DNA from 4 places in the Dethiobacter alkaliphilus AHT 1 genome. Region 2 is predicted to be linked to each of the others. Evidence: riboswitches for the same ligand, from Rfam matches in the RefSeq annotation. Region 2 holds a riboswitch; each other region holds the start of a gene.

Region 1 (5,974 bases), on a different contig from region 2:
TCCTAAGGTATCATCTGTAGACCCGTCATTGATGATAATAAGCTCATGGTTTTGATAATTTGCTCTAAGGGCTCCCAGAATGCACTGTTTAATTACATGTTGTTCATTGAAAGCAGGAACCAAAATAGTTAAACCCAGTTCGGGCAATTTTTCAGGTAATTCAGTACCCCGCTTATGATTTAATAATGGAATAGTTATGTATAAGATTTGAAACATGACAAAGATTGAGAAGATTACCAATGTAAGTACTAACATAAGGCACCCCCTGTGGCTTTAAATTAAAAAGCTTTTTTAAACACACGCACATAATCTATGTTTGAATCGTGTGATGATAAATATAAGAACTGGCGTGTATCGGGGATGTCTCTTGTGGTAGAAAATGTCTCTTTCCCATCAAATAACCAGACAATTTTTTCCTGGTCCCATTCTATCCCAAAGGTATGGTAGTCAGCTGATAGATTGGAGTGGTTCACACGATGAAAAATGTTAACTTTAGCCGAAATGTTTTCATTTTCTTCTATCAGCCAAGCACTGGGTAATGTTCCCGATTCCGAAAGGCGGGCCCGAATCTCAATCTTGCCATACAGTAAGCTAAAAACACTGCGAAAGCCATTGTCCTGGGGCTTCCATTTATATAAATCAAGCTCTCCTGCGCTAAGCTCATCATGCCAAATTACTGTCCAGTCATCGGTGTCAAGGCTTATATCAAAACCCGCATATACTCCTGCTGCAGTGGCACTGTTAGACGAAAGTGCCTGGTAGATGCTGTTTAGTTGGTTAAGGCCAATAATTAAACTGATTGTAAGTATAGCGACGAGTGGTATCCAACCAAAGCCCCTTTGCATTGCCAATAATCAAACGCCTCCCCCTAACGTTTAGTTATTATATCTATGCGGGGGACAAAGCTATGTTGACATTTATTGTAGAAATAATGTAGATCTGCTAGAACTGAAAATCGACCTTGTTGTTCTTCCTTGATTTTTTGACTTAGGCATAATAAAAAGCCTTCGATGAAGGCTGTACTTATTTATCATTAAAATTTTAGACAATGGCAGGAATGCTTTCTTTTGGCGGAGAATATATAAATACAAAGCCATATTTAGAAAATGCTGTATCGATCCGTGCTGAATTATGCAGCTTACTTCTAGCAAGCCTTCATTAAGGATTACTTTAGTTCTTGGGGGCTGTGATTTCAGGGCTTATATGGACGCTTTGCCCTGGGGGAGCCAGTAGCGTAACCGACCACTTATGGTCGGTTTTTGTGGTTTAAAGCCCCAGTAATTTAGGGATACCGATACTATAAAATGATAATAAATGAAAGGGTGAAAGGATTGGCCGAGCAAAATGAAAGAGTTGTGAAACAGCACTTTGCGTTTTTTGGCCAGGGAAATCTTCCCGACGCTCTCGAGTTGTTTGCAGAGGATGTAGATTTTCAATCTCCTGTTACAAAAAACCCTCCCGAAGAAATATCTTGGGCTAAGCCGCGATATAGTAAAAAAGATGTTGCCTTATTTTTTAAGGAGCTATCTGAAAAAATACAAGTAAAAAAGATGGAAGCAATGTTTTTTACATGCCAAAACGATAGAGTAATTGTGGAAGGAAGAAATGGCGGAGTAGTAAAAGCTACCGGCCGTGGTTATGAGCATGATTGGGTTATGGTGTTTACATTGCAGGACGAAAAAATTTGCCGAGCAAGACACTATTACGATACAGCTGATATTGTAGCCGCTTTCCGTGATTAAGTTAAGTTACTTGAAATCTGACATAAAAGAATAAGAACTTTGCATACAGAATAGGATTAATTAATTAAATATGTAAAAATATATATGAACTGCATGTATATTAATTCTGGCATACTACTCACTTTGCTTCCCACCCGTTTATGGGGGCTGTGATTTCAGGGCTTATATGGACGCTTTGCCCGGGAGGAGCCAGTAGCGTAACCGACCATATATTAAGGTCGGTTATTTTAATTTTATAAAAGGTTAGAACCTACTCATCAGTCATAGATTATTTCCGTGCACAGGAAATTAAAAAAGGAGGAAAAGAAATGATTAAGGTAAGTGTTTTGTACCCAAATTCAGAGGGCAAGAAATTTGACATTGATTATTACTGCAATAATCATATGTCACTGGTAAAGGAAAAGTTGGGGACTGCGCTAAAAGGCGGGGCTGTAGAGGTGGGGTTAAGTGGGGGAGAGCCGGGTGCGCCGGCGCCATTTCTCGCCATGGGTCATATGTATTTCGACTCGATGGAGGAATTTCAAGCAGCTTTTCTGCCTCATGTTGCAACGTTTATGGGTGATCTTCCCAATTACACTGATATCACACCCGTAATTCAGATCAGCGAGGTAAAACTCCAGCAATTTCCTTAATAGATTTGATTCATTGGGAATACACGATAAAAGGAGGAAAAACTATGTATGCAACGTTAGTAATGTTTAATATTGGGCCGGGGATGCAGGAGCAAGCAACAGGGATGGCCGATCAGTTTGCACAGCTTCATGCCACCTTGAAAGGATTTAAAAGCTCAACATTCTTCAGTGATGAAGCCAAAGGCGATTACGGTGCATTTTCTCTCTGGGAAACAAATGAAGATGCCGAAGCGGCCTTGGGTACCGCAGGACCCAAGCTTCAGGAAGCTTTAAAAGACATTGTGCAAGAGCCGCCGACGGTTCGTATTTTTGAAGTGTACCTGCCTAACATGTAGATCAATGAGTCCACATGGAATGAAGGATACTATATCAACTTGTTCCGGCAATAAGTGCTGAAGACTGCATTGGGTTAAATAAGTATTGCTAAAACAGCTTATGCCCCAAAACCTTGGGGCTTTTTCTTTGTCGTATTCAGGAACTTCTCAAGTCTAGGGGGACCGGGAAGTAACGTTTGCTCACTATACCTCATAGGATATATCAGTATTGATATAAAGGAGGTTATATCGTGAGTGCAGAACGTTTTATAAATCCAGGTGACTTGTTTTTGCCTTGGAGCACTCGTAATACGACTAATACTACCAGAGCGCTAGGTAGTGACTTTAGTCAAACTCAATATCCAGTTGCTGAAATGGCGTTTGCCGGTATCAGCCCTGTAACAGTATATCTGGCGTCCTCGGAAAATTTCTCAGAAGCGATTATCGGTACTCCTCTTATGCACCATCCCATCGATGGGCCGTTATTTCTAACTGATCCTAACCGAATAGACCCATTTGTCTTAGCAGCTATCAGGCGATTGGCCCCAACCGGCATGGGTGAAGCTCAAGTAGTATTAATCGGTGAGTTTTCGGATCTTGTGATGCGAGCAATCCAATTCATGGGATTCACTGTACGGAGAATTTTAGGACCGGATGATGTGTTTCACACTGCTCACCGTATTCTAAACGAGTTATGTGTGCCTCAAGATGTGTTTCTCATTTCTACTGATCCCAATCATGGCGGGCATATTACCGGTGCATATTCCGCCCACTCCGGAGTGCCAATATTATTGACTGAGGGGCCAACTTTACCGCGGCATACCCGCATGGCATTAGAGCAGATAAATAACCCACGAGTTTATATTGTTGGTACTACTAATGCCATTCCTCAAAGCGTGATTAATGAGGTGCAAGGCTTGGCTGGTTTTGTAGACGTCATTAGTGCCGATGATATTTTTACCTTGGCCGTAAGATTCAGTCGGTACAGAAGCCCCGTTGCTGAGGTGGGCTGGGATAGAAATGAGCCTGACGGGCATGCGTTTACGTTTGTCCTTCCTCAGCCTTGGCAGTACTTGGTTTCTTCCGCTTCCTTGGCGCATTTGGGAAAACACACGCCGTTTTTGTTTGTAAACAGAGACAGTGTGCCGGAAGCTACTATGCAATATATCATGCAGGTTAACCCGCAAAGTGGTGACAGACCGCCGTTTATGCACGGATTTATTATAGGCAACAAAAATGTAATCAGTATACCCGTTCAAAACGAATTGCATCTGGGATTGTCTGTAGATTTAGAGCACCACATGCCCCATGATTTATAACCACTGACTTCACAAAGACTGCCTGAGGGCAGTCTTTATTTTATCCATATTGTTTTTCGGGGCAGAGAATTTATGTCTCTGCTTAGTAGAATTTTTGGTGCTAATGGTCTGGCAATGGGTGTGGTGTGCGGTGCATGCTTTGCTGCAGAGCAATGCTGGTTTTGCTTGCTTGACAGGATAAAGAGATATGTAATATAATGCGCAAAAAGGAGTTCGATGCGGATTAGTTAAGAAAATCCCATTGCATCTCCATTTAATCAGCATAAATTTAAAATAATTTAATATTATGGAAAGCGTATAATGTTTTTCAGGCAATGGTGCCTCTGAGACTGTTTTTGTCTTAGAGGCGTTTTTCTTTTGGCGGGGGACTAATATGGAAAATATCATCGCTTTGCAGCATGAATGTTGTGTATGCCAGTAGGAAAGCCATATTAAAAATTCAAGGAAGGTGACTATTTTATGTGTGGTATTGCCGGGTGTTTGGGAGTCAATGATATTAGCACTGTGAACAGGATGCTGGATGCCATGCCCCATCGGGGTCCCGATGACCGTGATATCCATACTTTCAATAAGATTGTTTTTGGTCATACCAGGCTTTCCATAGTTGATGTTAAGAAAGGCCGCCAGCCCATCTTGGCTAACGACGGGCAGGCAGGTATAATCTGCAATGGTGAAATTTATAATTTTATGAAAATAAGAGAAAGATTGGGTAATAAATATCATTTTATGACGGATTCCGATTCGGAGGTTATTCTGCATCTGTATCAGGAAAAGGGCCCTGATTGCGTAAAAGAGCTGGATGGGATGTTTGCATTTGCAATCTACAGCAACGATAGTTTTATGCTGGCCCGGGATCCCGTTGGCATTAAACCTCTGTATTACGGGTATGTTCGCGGCAATCTATATTTCGCCTCGGAACTGGGCGCCATGAGCCTGGCCGGCGTGGACGAGGTTCACGAATTTCCTGCCGGAACCTACTATACTCCGGAAAAAGGGTTTGTGCAGTATTATCAGGTGCCGGAGATTCAAGACCATCTACTTACCGATGTGGAAGAAGTGTGCGAAAAGATCAGGGAAAATTTCATCGTCGCCGTCAAAAAAAGGCTGTTAGCCGATAAAGAAATCCACGTCGGTTCTTTCTGCAGCGGCGGCCTGGACAGCAGTCTGGTGGCTGCCATTGCCGCCGAGGAAATTCCGAATCTGCATACCTTTGTTGTAGGCATGAAGGACAAATTCGGTGTAGAAAGCGATGACCTTAAGGCATCTCGAATTGCCGCCAAACACATTGGCTCTACACACCACGAATTAATCTTTAAAGAAGACGATTACTATGAAGCCCTGCCTACGGTTATCAATAAACTGGAAACATATGACCCTTCACTGGTACGCTGTGCTGTTCCTTGTTACTTTACCTGCAAGCTTGCTGCCGATTACGTGACGGTGGTTTTAACCGGAGAGGGAGCCGACGAGCTGTTTAACGGGTATCATTACATGAAGAATTTTCCTGTGCAGGAGCAAAATAAGGAAGGCAGGCGTGGCATTGGGACTTTGCACAATATTAACCTGCAGCGTGCCGATCGCATGGGTATGTATTTTAGCCTGGAATTAAGAGTGCCATTCTTGGACGTGTCCATGATTGACTTGGCCATGAAGATACCACCCGAGCTGAAAATCCGCCAATCCGAAGAAGACGGCAGTAAAATTGAAAAATGGATTTTAAGGAAGGCATTCCAAAGCACCAATTATTTGCCTGAAGACATTTTGTGGCGCTACAAGGTGCAGTACACACAGGGGGCAGGTTGTGAAAGCTTGGGCGAAAGATTGGCGGAGAGCGAGATAAGTGAAGGAGAATATGAACGTATTAAGGCCGAAAACCCCAAAGCAACAATTAACAGCCGTGAGGCGGCTTACTATTTTAAGATCTTCCGTAAGTATCATCCCCAGGACTCTGTGCTGGGCTCCATAGG
Region 2 (5,974 bases):
CTAAAAAACTTTAGCTACGGCTGAAGTTTTTTTTATTCGGCAGGTCGAGGGCCCCTCCGGAAACGGGGGTAAAGGAAATGAAAAAAGGTTTTTCCAAGTTTTTAGTGTACGTAGCAGTGGTGTTCTTGTTTGCCAGCAGCTCTTTTGCCATGCATCAACTCTCACCGTTTGGCGGTGAGCGGGAACCTGAGGCGGTATTAGCCAGTGCAGACGAATCGTACAAGCCTGAGGAGCAGGCAGCACCAGTACCAACGGCACCAACTGCGGCAACCGAACTGCCACCATCACAGCAAATAACAACAGATGACATAGAGGAAGAAGAGCAGAAAGAAGAAGATCAGGAAGTACAGGAAGAGCAGCAAGACGAAGCCACCGAAGAAAACAAACCTGCAGAACGAAGCGCAACGGCTTCTGCCAATACAGAAAACAGCTCCAGGAACAATACAAGTTCTCAGCAGAGCAACACAACAACCATCGCCGAAAGAAGAGATGACAAGCCTGAAGCCAAAGAGGAGCCCGTTGAGGTTGAAGTTGTAGAGGAAGTAGCACCAACTCGAGCCAATCCATACCGTACCTGGTCATCACGTGACCATCGGTATATGATGCAGGTGGATGTTAAAAACACCAGTGATAAGGAAGCTAAAGATGTTCGTGTTGAGGTGCCGCTAGTCAGTTCCAGTTCTTTGTATCAATCACGCAGAAATGAGAGTTTTTCCATAGAACCTGAAATTGAAACCGTGTCAGGGACAAGGGTTGCAGTGTTTTCACTGGGCACGCTAGAACCCGGTGAAGAAATTATTATAGAAATTAAGACTCAGGTACGGAGTTCAAACATTGAGTTTTTTGCAGACTATATTCCTACAAACAGCAACAAAAGTTCTTCATATCTGGGTTCTTCCACCGGAATAGAAAGTACAAATTCAGAAATAGTAAATTTATCTAACCAGATAACACAAGGTCTTTCAACGGATTGGGAAAAAGCACAAGCTATTACCCGCTGGGTAGCTAACAACATCTCCTATAATGCCTCAGCAGACAACCGTAATAGTGGCGCACTCAGGGCACTTCAGACCCGTAGTGGGGTCTGTGAGGATTATGCAATGCTATCGGTTGCACTAGCTAGAGCGGCAAACATTCCTGCAAGAGTCGTATACGGGTATGCGGATAGAGGTGGCAGGTGGCCTTCAAGTGGAAGCTATTCTTTGGTCGGTTACAGGCATGCCTGGGTTGAATACAGTCTGGAAGGTCGGGGATGGGTACCTGCAGAGCCCACACGATCGACCTCTAATCTCTACTTTGGCAAACTGCCACATAACGGTTATATCATCCAGAATTATAACAACATGAATCTTAAATTTAACCAAAGCAGTAAAATATCTATTAGTTGGACCCATTCCCTTTATTAAATCTTTATGCAAGCATCTATCATTGGGGATTTATATCTATGCGGAACCCCTATCACCCCCCAAGTGATAGATCCCAATAAGAGAGCCGGACATTTATGTCCGGCTCTCCCCCTTTTTCATTGTATTTCACGAGTTTCCTGCTGAACCTCAATCACCTCAACCAGATCTGCCTTAACAATTAAGCGTCTGCTGTTGGTGGTCATCAGGCAGGTGGTTAAAGTCAGCTCGGCATTGCCGTTAGATTCAATTACATCCCAGTCACGGTTATGTGTAATGAATTGTTTGCGAACGCTGTAGTGATAGCGGTTTGGTCCCAGTGTCAGTATAATTTCATCGCCCGGCTCCAACCTGTCAATCTTCAAAAACCATCCTGCATAACCTGTCCGATGGCCTGCAATCGATACGTTGCCGTATTCAGGGTGTGTGCTTTGAGGATAAAAACCAACTCCACGTCTGAGGTCTTCCTGAGAAACTCCTTGGACAACCACCACATCCAAATCAATATTGGGAATTTCAAGTACACCATTAAATTGTGGGAGTTTGGTAGGGTCTACTTCCATTTCTTCCTGCAGAACGACTGGGTCAATAGATTTGACAGGTTCATATTCGGGAGCTTCACCGACCATAGCTGCCCGTTCTGCGCTTTGATAATAGATTCCCACAGCATATCTGTAGATGGGGGTGGCTACAAGTGCCAAGCCACTGAAGATAAGGAGGACGCTAAAGATGTTAATAGCTCGTTTCATGAAGCCACCTCATTTAAAGATTATATTTCCATTATAATACAACTAGCCTGGGAAAAAAAGAAACCCCGTCGGGGTTTCTTTTTAATTGTTATTTACGCTTGCGTCGACGGAGTACCAAGCCACCTGTAGTCATTGCGGTTCCCAGTCCCAGCATCAGGAAGTCGGTTCCACTGGTTACGGGTAACTCTTCGTCGTCACCGGCAGGAGTCTCATCGGGAAGCTGGCCAACGTCCTCGTCATCGTCGTCACCGGCGGGAGTCTCATCTGGAAGCTGACCTTCGTCATCGCCATTGTCGTCACCGGCAGGAGTCTCATCGGGAAGCTGGCCAACGTCCTCGTCATCGCCATTGTCGTCACCGGCAGGAGTCTCATCGGCAACCTCGCCATCGTCATCGCCATTACCGTTTTCTGCAGCAATTAGTCGATTTGTTATAGTTATTGTGATTGAGGCATCATCTACGGTAAAAGTGTATTCTCCAGAGTCTTCTGTGACTTCATCAGAAAAGCTTACAAATTCATATTTTTCAGCGTCAAATAATTCTTCAATATCATACGTGTCGGGTAGAAGATGGAATTCAGCTCCCAGGGCAACGGTAATTTCTTCAGATATATCATCGCCTATAAGAACAGTGAATGTACCATCATCATCGGAAACGGGATCACCGCCTACGTCTATTACTTCCTTATTTACGGTAACAGTAACAGGAACAGGAGCAGGATCCGGAACATCTTGAGGCATGATATAGAAAGTAACGTGACTGATGTCCGCTTGATTGCCGCCTCTGTTATCGGGTGCCCTTAACCCTTGATCACTAGAAGTTTCTCCATCATAGGAGTACAAGAAGCCGCCAGGGCCCCCTTTAACAAAAACATGTGTAATGGGCAAAGGGTTGGTTTCCCAATCGACATACTTTCCATCCTCAGAAAAAGTAAATTTGATTGTGCCTGTGATCTGTTGTTCATCGATGGTGATGTTGATTGTCTCTTCACCGTCTCGAGGCGGGTCTACTTTTAGCACCTTATAGCTCTCAAGGTATCCAGGGTCATTTCCGGAAATCTCTACCCGTGACTCATATGCCCCATATGCCAATGCTGTAAAACTAACTCCAAAGAACATATAACTCATTAAAGCGATAACCAGACATAAAGCAACTTTATTGTTTTTTAAAGCTTTCATTAATAATTCCTCCTTTTTTTTCCGATCCCTATACCCCCCAAGATATCCCGATCGGATGAGAAATTATTGCTTTCTCACATCACTCCCCTTGTCGATAAAAGTTGTAAATATGAAAATGCTGTAATATGTGCGGGAAAATAAAAAGCACACGGGTTAAATAACCCGTGTGCAGCCGGTTTCACTCTATCTCGCGCGACCCTAAAGTGACCAAATGAGAGTCGCGGTCATTGATTCCGCACACTTGCAGAAAGGAAAAATCTGCATTATTCTGTTTATAAGCTAATTATAGTTTTATAAAGATTGCCTTGTCAATAATGTTATACCAGTTTTAATGGGTTTTAGACATTGATTCATAAAAGGTTAATAATATCTTTTGCTAAGAGGCTTCCTGATGCAAGGGGGAATCAATTATGCAATACGGAATCAGTTTGTCCGGCGTTGCTGATGCATGTGTGCATAGCGGGCGGTGTTTTTGGGGGCAAATACCGGGTTTAATTGGTTGGTATGTATATTGCAAGAGTAAGTTTATAGGTGATGATGTGCACGAGTTATATATTGTAATGAAAACATGCGGAGGGGGTTTGCGTTATGACTCAGGATAAAAGGCAGGAGAACTACGAGTTCTGGCTGGAGCGGGATCAAGAGCTTTTGGCTCGCCGGGAGGAAGCTTATAATGTAGGCGGGGAGAAGCAGCTGCAGAGGCTGGCCAAGCAGGGTAAGATGCCGGCCCGACAATTGGTGGAAATGTTGATTGATGAGGATAGTGATTTTTATGAAGTGGGGCTGGATGCCGGTTATGATATCGGGTATCCGGAGCAGCCGCATATACCCGGTGGTGGTGTTATTACCGGTGTAGGTAAAATTCATGGTAAGGATTGCATGATTTTTGCCAACGAGAGCCGGATGACGGCGGGTACCTACTACCCTATTACGTTAAAGAAGCATATGCGGGCACAGAAGATTGCGGAACAGTGCGGTTTGCCCTGTGTTTATATTGCTGATTCGGGCGGGATTTTCCTGCCGCTGCAGAGAGAGTGCTTTGCCGATGAAGGCATGTTCGGCACCATGTTTTATAATATGACCAGGATGTCTGCCAAGGGGATTAAGCAGTATACCTTAAGTACCGGCGGCAATACCGCAGGTGGCGCGTATATGGTTTACCTGGCCTGTGAATCCATCATGATTGATAAGCTGGCATATGCGTTTCTGGCCGGACCGCCCATGGTGCGTTCAGCTATTGGGGAGGAAGTATCGGCGGAAGATTTGGGTGGGGCGTATGTGCATACCCAGCATTCCGGCGGTTGTGATCATTTTGTCAGTACCCAGGAGGAAGGGATTCAGAAGCTACGGGAAATTATTGCTTTTGACCCGCCGCAGAAGTTTCACGGGCATCGCTTTGAATCGTGGGATGAGCCGCTGTACGGGCCGGACGAGTTGATGGCCAATATGCCGGCGGATCCCTATAAACCCATAGACATTAAAGATGTCATTAAGTGCATTGCCGACGGCAGTTATTTTCAGGAGTATAAGGCCAATTATGCTCCGGGCCGGGGTGACAATATAATTTGCGGTAAGATATGGCTCAAAGGTATGCCGGTGGGCATTGTGGCTTCTAACCGCAACGGTGTTATTTTTCTGGAAGGGGCGCGAAAGGCTACCGAATGGGTGGTGCGCTGCGGTAATGATAAGACTCCGCTTCTGTATATTCAGAATTCACCGGGTTATATGGTGGGCAGTAATGAAGAGTGGAACGGTATTGGTAAGTATGGCTCGGATATGGTGCGGGCCTGCTCATGTGTGGAAGTGCCCAAAATCCAGTGGGTGATTGGTCCGGACCATGGTGCGGCCAACTACGGCATGTGCGGCCGGGCTTATAATCCGCGGTTTGTGTTCCATACCATGCGGGCCAGGACCACGGTAATGGCCGGTAGGACTGCGGCATTTATTTTGGAAAGTATTGAGCGCAAAAATAAGAAGAAACAAGGCGAAGAGATCGATGAGGCAAAAATGACCGAGTTCCGCAACAAGATGGTGGAGCGCTATGACCGGGACGGTCATCCGTATGTGACCGGGTCATTGTTATTCCATGACGGAATTATTACCTGGCCGGAAGCGCGGGATAAACTGGCCAGAGGGTTTGAACTGGCTTTACGGGAGCCGGTTGCCGAGTCCAAGTTTGGTAACTTCAAATTCTAAGGAATCCGGGGCAAATGCCCCGGATTTTTGATGACAAAATCAGTTCAGCCTCCTTTGACCTGCGAATAAATTTAAATGACGATGCCGTCGAAATAGTCAGGAGAAGGAGGAAGAACGTTGAAAAAGCTGGTGTTGGCAATTATCCTCTTGCTATTATTGCTGGCTGTAGGTAGCGTACATGCTTCCGGTTATCAGGAGATGCCGGTTATCTGGGAGGCAACCTGCTGGTCCTGCCATGACGAATATGTTCCTGTTTTGCAGTCTCAGTGGAGTACAAACCCTATTGTCAGGGGGGAACATCCTGTTCAGTCGCCATGTCTTGGTTGTCATAATATGAATGTACAGCAAAGTCCCAGATATCGATACTGTACCGTATGTCATTATCCCGGTGGCTCTTTGGGCATCAACAACTATTTTTCCTGGAGACATACCACCGATGGAAGGCAGGG
Region 3 (5,974 bases), on a different contig from region 2:
TAAAATCATACTTTACTGAGGACAGTATTATTACCATTCACCTCGAGCCTGATATAAGCAAGACCAGGTAGCCTGGCCGAATTGCTGAGCGCCTTTATATTACCAGTGAAAAAGACATATCTATATATATAAGTCTGGAAGGAGGAAGACGCCTTGGAGCATGTAGATGTGATTGTAATTGGAGCAGGGGTAGTGGGGTTGGCCGTTGCTGCGGAAGTTACTTCCAGATTGCCTGACCGGCAGGTGGTTTTAGTGGAGCGCCACGGTCAATTTGGGCAGGAAACTTCCAGCCGCAACAGTGAAGTTATACATGCGGGCATTTATTATCCCCAAAACAGCTTAAAGGCTCGTCTCTGTGTTGAGGGCAAAGAGCTTTTATATGATTTTTGCCGGAAGCATGGAGTTCCTCATAACCGTTTGGGTAAGTTGGTAATTGCCATCAAGGATGAGGATCTACCCTATTTGCACACTTTGCAGGAGAATGCCCGGGCCAACGGGGTAGAAGATCTATGTTTCCTAAGTGAGAGTGAAGTTAAAAATATCGAGCCCCATATTGCCTGCAAAGGAGCACTTCTTTCCCCGTCTACCGGTATCATTGATACTCACAGCTTAATGAAGAAGCTTGAGTGGCAGGCTCTTCAGGGTGGCACAATGGCAGTCTACGGTCACAATGTGAAAGGCGTGTCGCCGCAGGGGGACTGTTATGTTGTAGAGTTTACTAATCCTGATGGAAGCAGTGGTGCTGTCAAGTGTTCCTGGCTTATTAATTGTGCCGGCCTTAACTCGGACTACATCGCTACTTTACTGGGTATTGACGTAGAAAAAGAAGGCTATAAAATACATCCTTGTAAAGGAGAATACTTTACCATCCGCTCCGGTAAGGGATTGGTTACAAATCATTTGATCTACCCACCACCTGATAAAAAACTTAAGAGTTTGGGAATTCACCTTACCAGAAATCTTGATGGAGGTGTAAGGTTGGGTCCCAGTGCTTTTTATGTGGATGAAATTGATTATTCGGTTGACGAAAATAACGTTGGCGATTTTTATGATGCAGTTAAAGACTATTTGCCCTTTTTAAACATAGAGGATCTGGAGCCTGATATGGCGGGGATAAGGCCGAAGTTGCAGGGTCCTGGAGATCCTTTCCGCGATTTTATTATTCGCCACGAAAACAAGCGCGGCCTCAGAGGGGTTATTAACCTGGTTGGCATAGACTCCCCAGGGCTTACCTGCTGTTTGAGTATCGCGCGAATGGTAGTTAATCTAATAAGTTTTTAACCGGTGCCAAACAGTTTGGCAACCAGGAAAAAACAATGTCAAAAACACTTGTAATTTGCAGGAAAAAGAAGTTATTAAGTTTTTATTTGCTATAGACATCTAGCCACACATCATGATATAAAATAAGTAGAACATGCTTGTTAAAAAAATAACAATCACAGAGGGAGGTGTTTGTATAATTGTCTTCGTTAATTATTTTAGGGGTGATTTAATCTTGATAGTGGGGTTATAAAAAACAATGTCCATATGAAAAATACGATATAATAAATGGCTAATCCCCTAAAGGAGATTAAACTTCTGTATATGGGGGTGGGTTTCGATGTTTATTGGGACATTCAAAAAGGTGTTCTTTGAGAGATCGGAATCAGAATCACAACAGTTAAATATTGAGTATTTTAAGGCAGACTTATCTTTTATCCCAAATGAGATTATTACTAAGGGTCTTCGTTCATATCATAATAAAACCCTGATTAACCACTGCTCTTGTGCAAATAGGAAAACACCTGATTACACAGGCAAGATAGACGGGTATCGGCAAGCTGTTACAGACTATTATGAATTCTGCAATGAACTAAGAAATTTTGCTCTGTTGCAGTACGAAAATAATAAAGTTGATCTGGCACGTAAATGTTATTTGTATTTAATAGAGATAAGTCATGACAAAGCAGAGACTAAACATTTAATTCGAAGCTACGAAATACTCTTCTCACGACATCTTTTACATTCAGACGTTTGTAAAAACTAGACTCATAAACATTGATACAGCAGATAAACGGTAAGCTGATAAAGTAACACAGAAAACTAGTAACCACAGTGGTTTAAGCACTGTGGTTTTTATTTTTTGCTGGTTCATTGGCCAGCTGATTCAGCCCTAAGGCTGAAGGCTTAATTTGTGCTCTTTTTATATGTGAAAATAAGTCTTGAGATATATTGTCCAAATATGGAAGAGGAATTATACTTTAACAAGGTATATATGCCCTACTTTACAGATAGAAATTTTTGATATCACACTGGATAATGGCAAACCTGTTGAAAAGCAGGGACGCAAAGCTAAGGGTCTACGGCACATTTTGTGTCATGACAGCCTGGTTATCGAAAGTGTATTTTTTTTATGGGGCTAATTAATAAGCGGGGGTGATGGGTTACGGAAGTGATGCTGACAGCTGTGTTGTGAAACAAACTATAGCATACTAGGGGGAGCATATGGCTAATTTGAATTTTTCACTTAATAACGTTACTAAGGGTAGAGCCGGTCTCCAATTGAAGTTAACCATCAGTATAATTGTTTTAACTTCTCTTATTTCAGTAGGACAGGGATTTGTTTTAAGCAATATAGAAGCATTTGACTTTCCGGAACGGATTATACAATTAGTATCAATTGCAGCGTCTGTCATTTTCAGTGCGTTTGGAGCTTATTTAATAATCCGCCTGTTTATTAAAAAACCTATTGATTCTTTAAAAACCTTTGCGCAAGATTTGGCCCAAAACGACTTTAGTAAAAAGGTCGAGATTAAGACGGGGGATGAGTTTGAGCTGTTAGGTGCTGTTTTTAATGAAAGCGCCGGCTTTGTAAGTTCGTTAATTAAAGAGATAAACTCACTAACTGATAAAGTCAATGAATCTACCATGTCCCTTGCATCTTCTGCAGAGGAAATCAATGCTTCTTTTGAAGAAGTAGCGGCCTTATCCAATGATTTCGCAAATAATGCCACTGATGTCAGTGAAAACGCCAAGGCGATGAACGAGGCCGGAGGCAATATCGCAAAACGCTCTAAAGAAAGTGATAAAACGCTAAACGACGCAGAAGCACAAATGCAGACCATATCTGATAAGGTAAAAGATCTTAAGAGTTCGGTAACTTCTTTGGATGGTAATGCTCAAAACATCAGCGGTATTACCGAAACCATTAAAAATATCGCCGAACAAACAAACCTGCTCTCCTTAAATGCTGCCATAGAGGCAGCCAGGGCAGGAGAGCACGGCAGAGGTTTTGGAGTTGTTGCCGAAGAAATACGTAAATTAGCCGACCAGTCTTCCAAGTCTGCTTTTGAAATAGAAAGTTTAATCAACGATGTGCAGCTTGAAACAAAGGATGTTGTAAAAACCATAGATGAGAGTGTTGTAGAAGTTGACAGTGGTCTCGAATCAATAAATTCTATGGGATCTGATCTAAAGCTGATAATTAAAAACATTGAGGAAATAGTCGCTCAGATTGAAGAAGTAAGTAATGCGTCTGAACAAATCGGAGTGGGCAGTCAGGAAGTATCTGCAGCTGTTGAGGAACAGACTGCAACAATGCAGGAAGTGGCCACAGCCACAACAGAACTGCAAAACATGGTCAATAAACTGACAAGTATGATATCTGGCTTTAATATTAGCAAAATACATATAGTTGCGCAATGAAAAACCGATTAGAGGCGTGTAATCGGTTTTTTTAATGAAATTATTTTTATTGTTGCCGTTTTTGTTGGAAGATAGCTGTATGGTTAAGAGGTTATGCTGATATTTAAATTTAGATATGCTTTTTTCAGGATAGCAAACAGCCAGATTAAAAAGATTGCCAGGAGTGGGTATTGTAAAAATGTAAAGGGGTAGGGGAGCATTGGCAAAGTTAGAATGGACCAGACAATCCAGCCGGTAAAAACAGATAGAAGGGCAAGAAAAATCAGTCCGGGTTTGGTATTTATTGTATGGACCTTTTTTGAAAGCAAATAAACAGTTAAAGTAAGAATTGGGAGCAAAAGCCAGAGATTTCCCCTGGTTGAATAAGGTCCGAGCCACATGTTTGCAGTATTAATAAAGGAGATGTGTAAGTCTTCTGCGGGTAGTTGGGAGAATGTAGCCGACCATGTTCTGGAGCCGGTTTTCTCCAGAGGCAGTGAACTTGCTAACCGATAGCTGGCCGAGGGCAGGGTGACATTTATCTGCAAATTGTTAAAGGATTGCCAATAGGAGGCTGGTTGGAGCAGGTAAGTTAAGTGATGCGTACCATGGGGAAAACGGGTTTCATCATAGCCCAGTGGATTTTGATAACGAACCTCCAGTAAATGCGTGCCCGGTTGTAATTCCAGTTCGAAGGGGACTCCTGTTATTGATTGTTGATAGCCGCGGTAGTCCTCCGGTTTTTGGTATTGCTCCGACGTGAAGGGATCGTACCAGATGAATTGGGCATCATCTGTAAACGATGGGTACACCGTATCCATATTAATGCTGCCGGTGTGGGCAGTGACTCTTTCTTCGTTAAGTGTTATGACCCCTTCTCCGAGAATATCACCGAGGAAAAGCACAGCTACATGTTGCACCTCATCTGTGGGATTAAGCAGTTCATAGCTGACAGCCACATCAGCATCCCTCGAGCCTTTCTCATAAGTAATATCCAGCACTTCTGACTGAATACCAATGGGTGTATCATCGGCAGGTAATACAGGTCCATGAAAACTGCCGGGCCACCATAGTACGGGCATGCCGTTTGCCAGAGCCTGTGAGGGGTAGAAAAAAGTAATTAATAATACTGCTAAAACAAGAAATCTGGGAGGTACAGGATTCATTACAGTTTCATCCTCCTTTGGCAATATTATATCATGCTTAAATACTGTTGTTTGTTAAGCATGCTTTATATTTAGCGCTTGGCTTCGTAGCGGGAGATAACGCGTTGGAGGAAGGGGAAAAATTACGTTGGAAACGTACATATTTCCAATGGGTAAAGGAAACAGAAAATAATAGAAGAATCATTTATGGTAACATTATAACTCAAGCTGGGTTACCTCGGACTATGGGGTAATTAAGCTGAAGGTTTTGATAAAAGATATTTAACTGAGAAACTAAAATGAAGAGCATAAATAGGAAGGAGAGGCTACGTAAGTAGCACTATAAGATGAATAAGAATTATGAAATTTTAGCGCCGGCTGGCAGTTTTGAAGCACTGCAGGCGGCGGTGCAAAATGGAGCAGATGCGGTGTACCTGTCCGGAAAGGACTTTGGTGCACGCAAATTCGCAAATAATTTTACAGATGAAGAGCTCAGAGAAGCGATAAAATACTGTCATATTCGTGATGTCGAGGTGTATGTCACCGTTAATACTCTAGTGCTAAATCATGAATTTGAAAGGCTGCGCCGTTACATAGATTTTTTGTACATAATCGGCGTGGATGCCGTTATTGTCCAGGATATGGGGGTTTTGGATTATATAAGAAAGACGTATAGCGATCTGGAAATACACTGCTCAACGCAGATGTCTGTGCAGACGGTAGAAGACATTAAATATTTGGAGTCCCTGGGAGTAAGCAGAGTAGTCCTGGGCAGGGAAATGACTATAGAAGATATAAGAAGGGCCCAAAAGGAAACCAGTGTGCAGTTAGAGGTGTTTGTGCATGGAGCACTTTGTATTTCTGTATCGGGCCAATGCCTGATGAGCAGTATGATTGGAGGTAGAAGCGGCAACCGGGGTAGCTGTGCCCAGCCGTGCAGACAGAAATATACGCTGTATAACACCGCTAAAAAGGAAAAGTATGAGTCTGTTAAAGGTAACTATCTGTTAAGCCCCAAAGATTTATATACCCTGGATGAAATAAAGACAGTAATTGAGGCGGGCGCCTTTTCCCTGAAGATAGAAGGCCGGATGAAAAGGCCGGAGTATGTGGCTACGGTTGTCAGAGCTTATCGATTGATGTTAGAGGAAAACAAAGCCGTTGAT
Region 4 (5,974 bases), on a different contig from region 2:
TGGCGCTGACGTTACTTATGTTTAGCGGCTCGGCCTTTGCCAACTCTTCAAATCATGTAGCACAAATGGCAAGGATGCACGGCGGCGAGCACATCGCCGAGTGTGCGCAAACAATGGATCAAGGTGTTTCAGCTATGGCAACCGCTGACTGTGTGATGTAAAGGTAGCTTGCCATAGGATCACTTAAATACTCCCAAATTGCAATGCGACAGGGAACGTCCCTGTCGCACTTTTTTTTGTAAGCAATTATACATTTTGCAACTGCACAGTTATGGCGATATGCAGTATTGAATCGCACGCGTTGAGGGAACCGAATAAGCGCGCCTTTCTTACTGCGGATAATACGTATTACGCACTTCTTTTGCTTTATACATATTGTCGTCGGCTTCTTTAATTAACCTTTCAAAATAGGTGTCTTTGGCATTTTCCACACCGGCCACGCCTGCGGAGACAGTAACCCGGCCGAAAGGCTCGTTTTGCCGGTGGTATATTTCAGCTCCGTAAATACCGGTTACAATACGGGAAGCAATCTCATTGGCCTCTTGTCTGGAGGTGTTGGGCAGGCAGATTACAAATTCTTCCCCTGCGTAGCGGCCACAGACATCATAAGCCCTGATATTTTGCTGAATAATTTCCACCACACGTTTTAGCGTCTTATCCCCGGCCTCACGGCCATACATATCGTTATAGCTTTTAAAGCGGTCCAAGTCCATCATCACAAAGCTGATAGGCCCTTTTTCTCTTCGCATGCGGTCAAACTCTGATTTTGCGCGCATATCAAAAGCTCCCCGGTTCAAGACTCCCAGCAGCCAGTCATTTTGATTGGCCAGTACCAGTTGAGCATTGACACGATTTAAGTCACGGGTGCGTTCCTCCACCTTTACTTCCAGGCTCTTGGCATGCTGTTCTAAATTATCATAGGCTTCAGACAATCTTTCTTCCAGAAAATCAAATGCCGAGCTGACATTTTCTATTTCGTCGCCATCCAAGACCACATCTGCGGCTTTACCGTTAAAACGTGTCAAAGTATCTCTGAGCCGGGTATCCAAAGAAGTTATTGGTTGCACAACCACTCTGGACATCACAGAAGAAGAGCTGCCAAAAAGCAACAGGAGCATTAAGCCGTAGGTGGCAGATAAAATCAAACTGGTCCGATTAGCCCCGGCATAGGCCTCCTCCAGTGGTATCCGAATAGAGAGCGCTGAAACCAACTCTCCCGGTTCTCGCCCAAAGGAGCGCTCCGGTCCGTAATAATCTACAAGCCCCGCAGGGGCCTGCTCCGCAGTGCCGTGACACTGTATACAGCCTTCCTCCATATATTCACCGGGCTGCATATAAACAAAGTATGTTTTGTCATTCCAGTCCATAACTTCCCTGATTTCATCTATTTCGCCGCTATTAAAACGTCTTAGCGCTTCAACTTCGTAGTCATATGCTTCATTTTGCGGGCTGCGGGCATTAACCGCCACCTCTTTATAGTAGTAATTAACAGGGACAAGCGGATCCAGATGCTCATTTATCTGACGAATCATATAAGTGGACGACATCAGCTCAGGGATAAAATCATCCTCTCCCAGATCCGAGGCATCAAAGAAAGAAGGCTTTTGTTCCTGGTTAATAAACGTGTGAACCGCCAGGTTCTGTGAGGCCAGCACCTGACTAAGCCGGTACGCCTCCTGATTTGCCACCCGTTTCATATTAATATTAATCACGGAAATAAAGATTACCCCAAAAAAGATTAATAATAATAAAATAGGCCGATACAATTTGCCTTTAATACTTGTCTGCCCATCATTGAACAACAATCTCCGCAGTTTCATAAGCGCCCCCCGAAATCTCTGACGTAAACCGGTGTTGCTTTAAAGCGTAAACAAGCAAAAACACCTTTGGCAACCGGCTGTCATAGCGGCATTCCGCCTTAGACCCATAGCTTTGCGTCCCCGCTTTTCAACGGATTTGCCTTTTATACTGGTGCAATTAGTAACAGCTTTTTCTTCTATCTATTCTATTCTGTTCAACGTATAACAGGTTGGCCATACTGTCAACCCATGTATCTTAACAAAACATTAATGATGTCCACATTAAGATATTTTCCCTGCTGTAGCAGGGAAAACAAGGCTGTCCGGGGAATTTCCTCCCAAAGAGGTGATGGCAATGCATGTAATGGCACTAAGCTTTACTGACAGTGATTTTACAACCCCGGGAGCCTACCGGGAGTATTTGCTGCAAACCATCCCATCCACAGAAAATCGGGAAACACTGATTGTTTTGCCTTCCTTTACCGCACTGTACCTGGCTTATCTGTTCGGGGAACTGGCAGACGTGTACGGTTTGGACGAAGCAGCCCGCAAGTTTATTGACCTCCCGCAATCGTGGCACGACGACATAACAGCATTGCACCAAACCATCGCCCGGGATCTTAATGTTTGGCTGGTACCAGGCACCACGTTTGTTCGCAGTAATAGCCGCACCTACCACCAGTCCTGCCTTATTTCACCACAGGGTGAAATCATAGGCCGGCAGCACCAGGCCTTTCTCTCCCGCCGCGAACAACGGTGGGGCCTGTCCCGCGGTGACGATCTGCATGTTTTTAAAGCAGGAAACTATACCGTGGGCATCATCATCGGCACCGATGCCTGGTACCCGGAAACAGGCCGTATCCTGGCCCTAAAGGGCGCAGACCTGGTCTGTCACCCTGGTGCCATGCCCGCCGGGGACAACCGCTGGCGGCAGCTGGCTGCCATGTGGCAGCAGGTTCAGCAGAATCAGTTTTTCTGCGTGGAAAGCCAGCTAAACAGCATGATTGCCGGTGAAGATTTTGCTGCCGCAAGCCAGATCCATGCGCCCTGTGAAATGACGGAGGGGTTTACCGGTATCCTGGCCAAAGAGTCCGCTACCGGCCTGGCCCATGCCGTGCTGGAAGCTAACACCCGGCAAAAAGTAATCAGCAAGTACCCGCTGCTAAAGTTGCAAAACCCGGCAGCTTACAGGCCCCTGGCCTGTCCGGGAGGTGTAAACATTGAAGATTAGGGAATACCTTTTACATAAATATCTGGCCTGGCGCACCCGCCCTGCACTATTGGAGCGCCACTGGCGCAGTAAAAAAGTGCGCTGGCGGCGGACTGACGAGAAACCGGACCGAAAGAAAATTCCGGTGGGCGCAGTACAGCTTGAAGTAAAACTGACAGATAACGCCGGGGAGTATATGGATGAAATGTGCCGCATTACAAACAAAGCCGCCCGACAGGGCGTGCGTCTGTTAGCCTTTCCTGAATACAGCACTTTTCCACTGCTAGGCTACATTCCCGGTATCGAAAAGCTGGCCGAAGGAACAGCAACCGACAACCAGGAAGTCTCTGTTGCCGACCTGTTCCGTTTTGCCGGCCCGTTTTTTAACCGGGTAGCCCACTTTACCTTCTCTAAACTGGCATCAACCTTTGGTCTCTATATAATGTCCGGCAGCATGCCCTATCCTGTGGAAGACAGAGTGGTTAACCGGGCCTTCCTTTATGGACCGGACGGCCAAATCCTGGGCCATCAGGACAAAGTCCATCTGATGCCCATGGAGCACGCCTGGGGATTCTCCGCCGGCGACGCCTTCAATGTCTTTGACACGCCCCTTGGTAAACTGGCCATGCCTGTCTGTATGGACGCCACCTATTTTGAAACCTTTCGCATCCTGGAAAGACAGGGCGCTGAAATTGTCATGGTGCCCATCGCCAATGCCGAAGAGTACAACTACTGGCTGGCTTTGCGCGGCATCTGGCCCCGCGTCCAGGAAAGCATGGTTTACGGCATAAAAAGTGCTCTGGTAGGACAAGTGTTGGGCCATACCCTCACCGGTAAAGCCGGCATCTTTGCCCCACTGGAGCTCACGCCAAACCAAGACGGCACCCTGGCGGAAGCTAAAACCTTCGACAGCCAGGAGTTGGTCACCGCCACCCTGGATTTAGAAGCATTACACAACCTTCGCGCTACCCACCCCTATCTGGGTGACCAAAACCCGGCGCTGATAGCTAAATACAGCCCGGCACCCGATTCCTCAATGAAATGAGCACCATTAATTGGTGCTCATTTTTATGACGCTACGAACAGCCTTTTGTAATTGGAGCGGCTAGCGAACATTAAAAGCATCGGGAGGAAATGCAGCCTGTTCCCCTTCCTTTACTTCCCGCTCCGGGTAGAACCAGAAGATAATGCCTCCAATTAAGACAAATAACGCCGCCACAGGGCCGGTTAACTGTACGCCCAGTGGTTCCACGGCTGTACGGCCGAAAAATTGCAGCATGAGTCCGGTAACAAAGGTGGAAAGGCCCATCATAATTTTTAAAACCAACCCCTGGGTGCCAAAATACATGGCTTCACGACGCTGTCCGGACAAACCGGCTTCCAGGTCTGTAATGGAGGATACGATGGCATCGGGAAGCACAAACAGGCTGGACAAGGGAATCCCGGCCAGAGCCATTACCAGATAAGCATGAACAACCGGGTCCAGGCCAAAGGGCGGACGACCGAGAAAATAAAACTGCGGCAATATCAGGACAAAGAGCGCCATGGAAATAATCATCACCGCCTTGTGTCCTATTTTTTTTGCCAGAATATTAACCAGTGGAAAAGCAATAAATGCCACACCGAAAGCGGCGGCAAACAAGATGGCGGTGTCCTCCTCCGGACGGCCCAACAACACTGTAACGTAAAACGGCAGACCCAGTGTGATAATGTTAAAGCCAAACCAAAAAGCTGCGTTTCCTGCCAGATAAAAACGGAAAGCCCGGTTCTTTAACGTGGTAAGCACCGCATCCACCAGGCCCAGTGTGGCTGGTTGGGCATCGGCATATTCCCGCTCCTTTACCAGGACCGGTAAATACATTAGCAGCATGCCAATTATGGCGGTGGTCCAGATCATGCCTCTAAAGCCCATACTACCAATAAGCAGACCGGATCCCACCAGGGCAGCAGCTACTCCCAAAAGCGAAAACACCGCCCGGTACGTAGCCATATCCACTCGGTCGTGGGCAGTACGGGCCAGCTCCGGCATCAGCGCCAGGTATGGACAGACATAGACGGTAAACATGAAGAAATATGCTCCGGCCATCACTAGTAGATAAATCACATTAGCGGTGCCATGTTCTGCGGCCGGCGGATAAAACAGTGCCACAAACACTGCGGTGTACAGCAGGGCACCAACCATCAGAAACGGTGTACGCCGTCCCAGTCGGCTGCTGCTGTTATCCGACCAGAGGGCCACCAAAGGATCGGCAATAGCGTCCACTATCCGGCCAAAAACCAGAATGGAACCAAATATCGCCGGCAGCACCAGAGGGTTTTCCCCCTCGGTATAATAAAACATCAACCAGGTAATCACAATCCGATCCAGCATGGCCCACCCTGCCGATGAAGCAGCATAAAGCAGCTTACCTTGTACAGGCAGTTGTTTAATCATCATCCAAACCTCCCTGCCCTTTCTCTGCTTTTTGCCCGAAAACGTGCCAAAGGGCCGATGCAATAAAACCTGCCGAAGAAGCAAACGCATGCCCGGTGGAAGCGCGACCCGATGAGGGAGACACTGTCTCACAGCAGAAACCGCTGTCCATCACAGCCCGTTTGAAAAACCGTCCCTGATCCAGGTTCTGCCCCAGCAAATCATTGGCTGCCGCCAATGGCCAGGGATTTGCGGCATGGCGGGACGCAGCACCGGTAATATAACCTTTTTCCCGGTAGTACGGATTGTGGGAGGAATGAATCCAGCGTACGGTATTTTGCCAGACCGGTTCCTCTTTCTCACAGAAACCGTAATGAGGCAAAAGTTGCAGGCTTCCCGGCGGGTTATCATACAACTGAAACCGGCCGGTACCGTCAACGGCCCAGGCAAACATGGGGCCGTATGGGCCTTCCACCACACCGTATCTAAAGATTGCCTCACGGAGCAGCTTGGCAGCTTCATTCATGTCATAACTAAACTGCCATCCCTGTT

What was found. Region 2 has a riboswitch for cyclic di-GMP ahead of DEALDRAFT_RS04730 (LPXTG cell wall anchor domain-containing protein). Riboswitches for the same ligand answer to the same signal wherever they lie in the genome.
Region 1: it holds a riboswitch for cyclic di-GMP, as region 2 does, so the genes downstream of both, DEALDRAFT_RS05955 (EthD family reductase) here and DEALDRAFT_RS04730 (LPXTG cell wall anchor domain-containing protein) in region 2, are expected to answer to the same signal.
Region 3: it holds a riboswitch for cyclic di-GMP, as region 2 does, so the genes downstream of both, DEALDRAFT_RS10395 (methyl-accepting chemotaxis protein) here and DEALDRAFT_RS04730 (LPXTG cell wall anchor domain-containing protein) in region 2, are expected to answer to the same signal.
Region 4: it holds a riboswitch for cyclic di-GMP, as region 2 does, so the genes downstream of both, DEALDRAFT_RS15700 (diguanylate cyclase) here and DEALDRAFT_RS04730 (LPXTG cell wall anchor domain-containing protein) in region 2, are expected to answer to the same signal.

What each region holds. Positions count from the first base shown of each region.
Region 1 covers NZ_ACJM01000005.1:87,259-93,232, forward strand. The annotation lists gene DEALDRAFT_RS05940 (glycosyltransferase family 2 protein) at 1-255, opposite strand, end outside; gene DEALDRAFT_RS05945 (glycoside hydrolase family 16 protein) at 279-845, opposite strand; cyclic di-GMP riboswitch class II at 1,171-1,253, shown strand; gene DEALDRAFT_RS05950 (nuclear transport factor 2 family protein) at 1,332-1,742, shown strand; cyclic di-GMP riboswitch class II at 1,876-1,958, shown strand; gene DEALDRAFT_RS05955 (EthD family reductase) at 2,051-2,374, shown strand; gene DEALDRAFT_RS05960 (antibiotic biosynthesis monooxygenase family protein) at 2,419-2,709, shown strand; gene DEALDRAFT_RS05965 (cell wall-binding repeat-containing protein) at 2,940-4,007, shown strand; gene asnB (asparagine synthase B) at 4,467-5,974, shown strand, end outside.
Region 2 covers NZ_ACJM01000004.1:60,055-66,028, reverse strand. The annotation lists gene DEALDRAFT_RS04740 (transglutaminase-like domain-containing protein) at 78-1,406, shown strand; gene DEALDRAFT_RS15865 (class E sortase) at 1,523-2,152, opposite strand; gene DEALDRAFT_RS04730 (LPXTG cell wall anchor domain-containing protein) at 2,241-3,242, opposite strand; cyclic di-GMP riboswitch class II at 3,491-3,573, opposite strand; gene DEALDRAFT_RS04720 (acyl-CoA carboxylase subunit beta) at 3,918-5,525, shown strand; gene DEALDRAFT_RS04715 (cytochrome c3 family protein) at 5,643-5,974, shown strand, end outside.
Region 3 covers NZ_ACJM01000010.1:89,683-95,656, reverse strand. The annotation lists gene DEALDRAFT_RS10410 (cation diffusion facilitator family transporter) at 1-71, shown strand, start outside; gene DEALDRAFT_RS10405 (NAD(P)/FAD-dependent oxidoreductase) at 154-1,281, shown strand; cyclic di-GMP riboswitch class I at 2,291-2,378, shown strand; gene DEALDRAFT_RS10395 (methyl-accepting chemotaxis protein) at 2,485-3,684, shown strand; gene DEALDRAFT_RS10390 (hypothetical protein) at 3,768-4,829, opposite strand; gene DEALDRAFT_RS10385 (DUF3656 domain-containing U32 family peptidase) at 5,156-5,974, shown strand, end outside.
Region 4 covers NZ_ACJM01000001.1:98,214-104,187, reverse strand. The annotation lists gene DEALDRAFT_RS00535 (hypothetical protein) at 1-161, shown strand, start outside; gene DEALDRAFT_RS15700 (diguanylate cyclase) at 330-1,820, opposite strand; cyclic di-GMP riboswitch class I at 1,886-1,971, opposite strand; gene DEALDRAFT_RS00525 (carbon-nitrogen hydrolase family protein) at 2,155-3,030, shown strand; gene DEALDRAFT_RS00520 (carbon-nitrogen hydrolase family protein) at 3,020-4,054, shown strand; gene DEALDRAFT_RS00515 (MFS transporter) at 4,115-5,446, opposite strand; gene DEALDRAFT_RS00510 (glycoside hydrolase family 125 protein) at 5,436-5,974, opposite strand, start outside.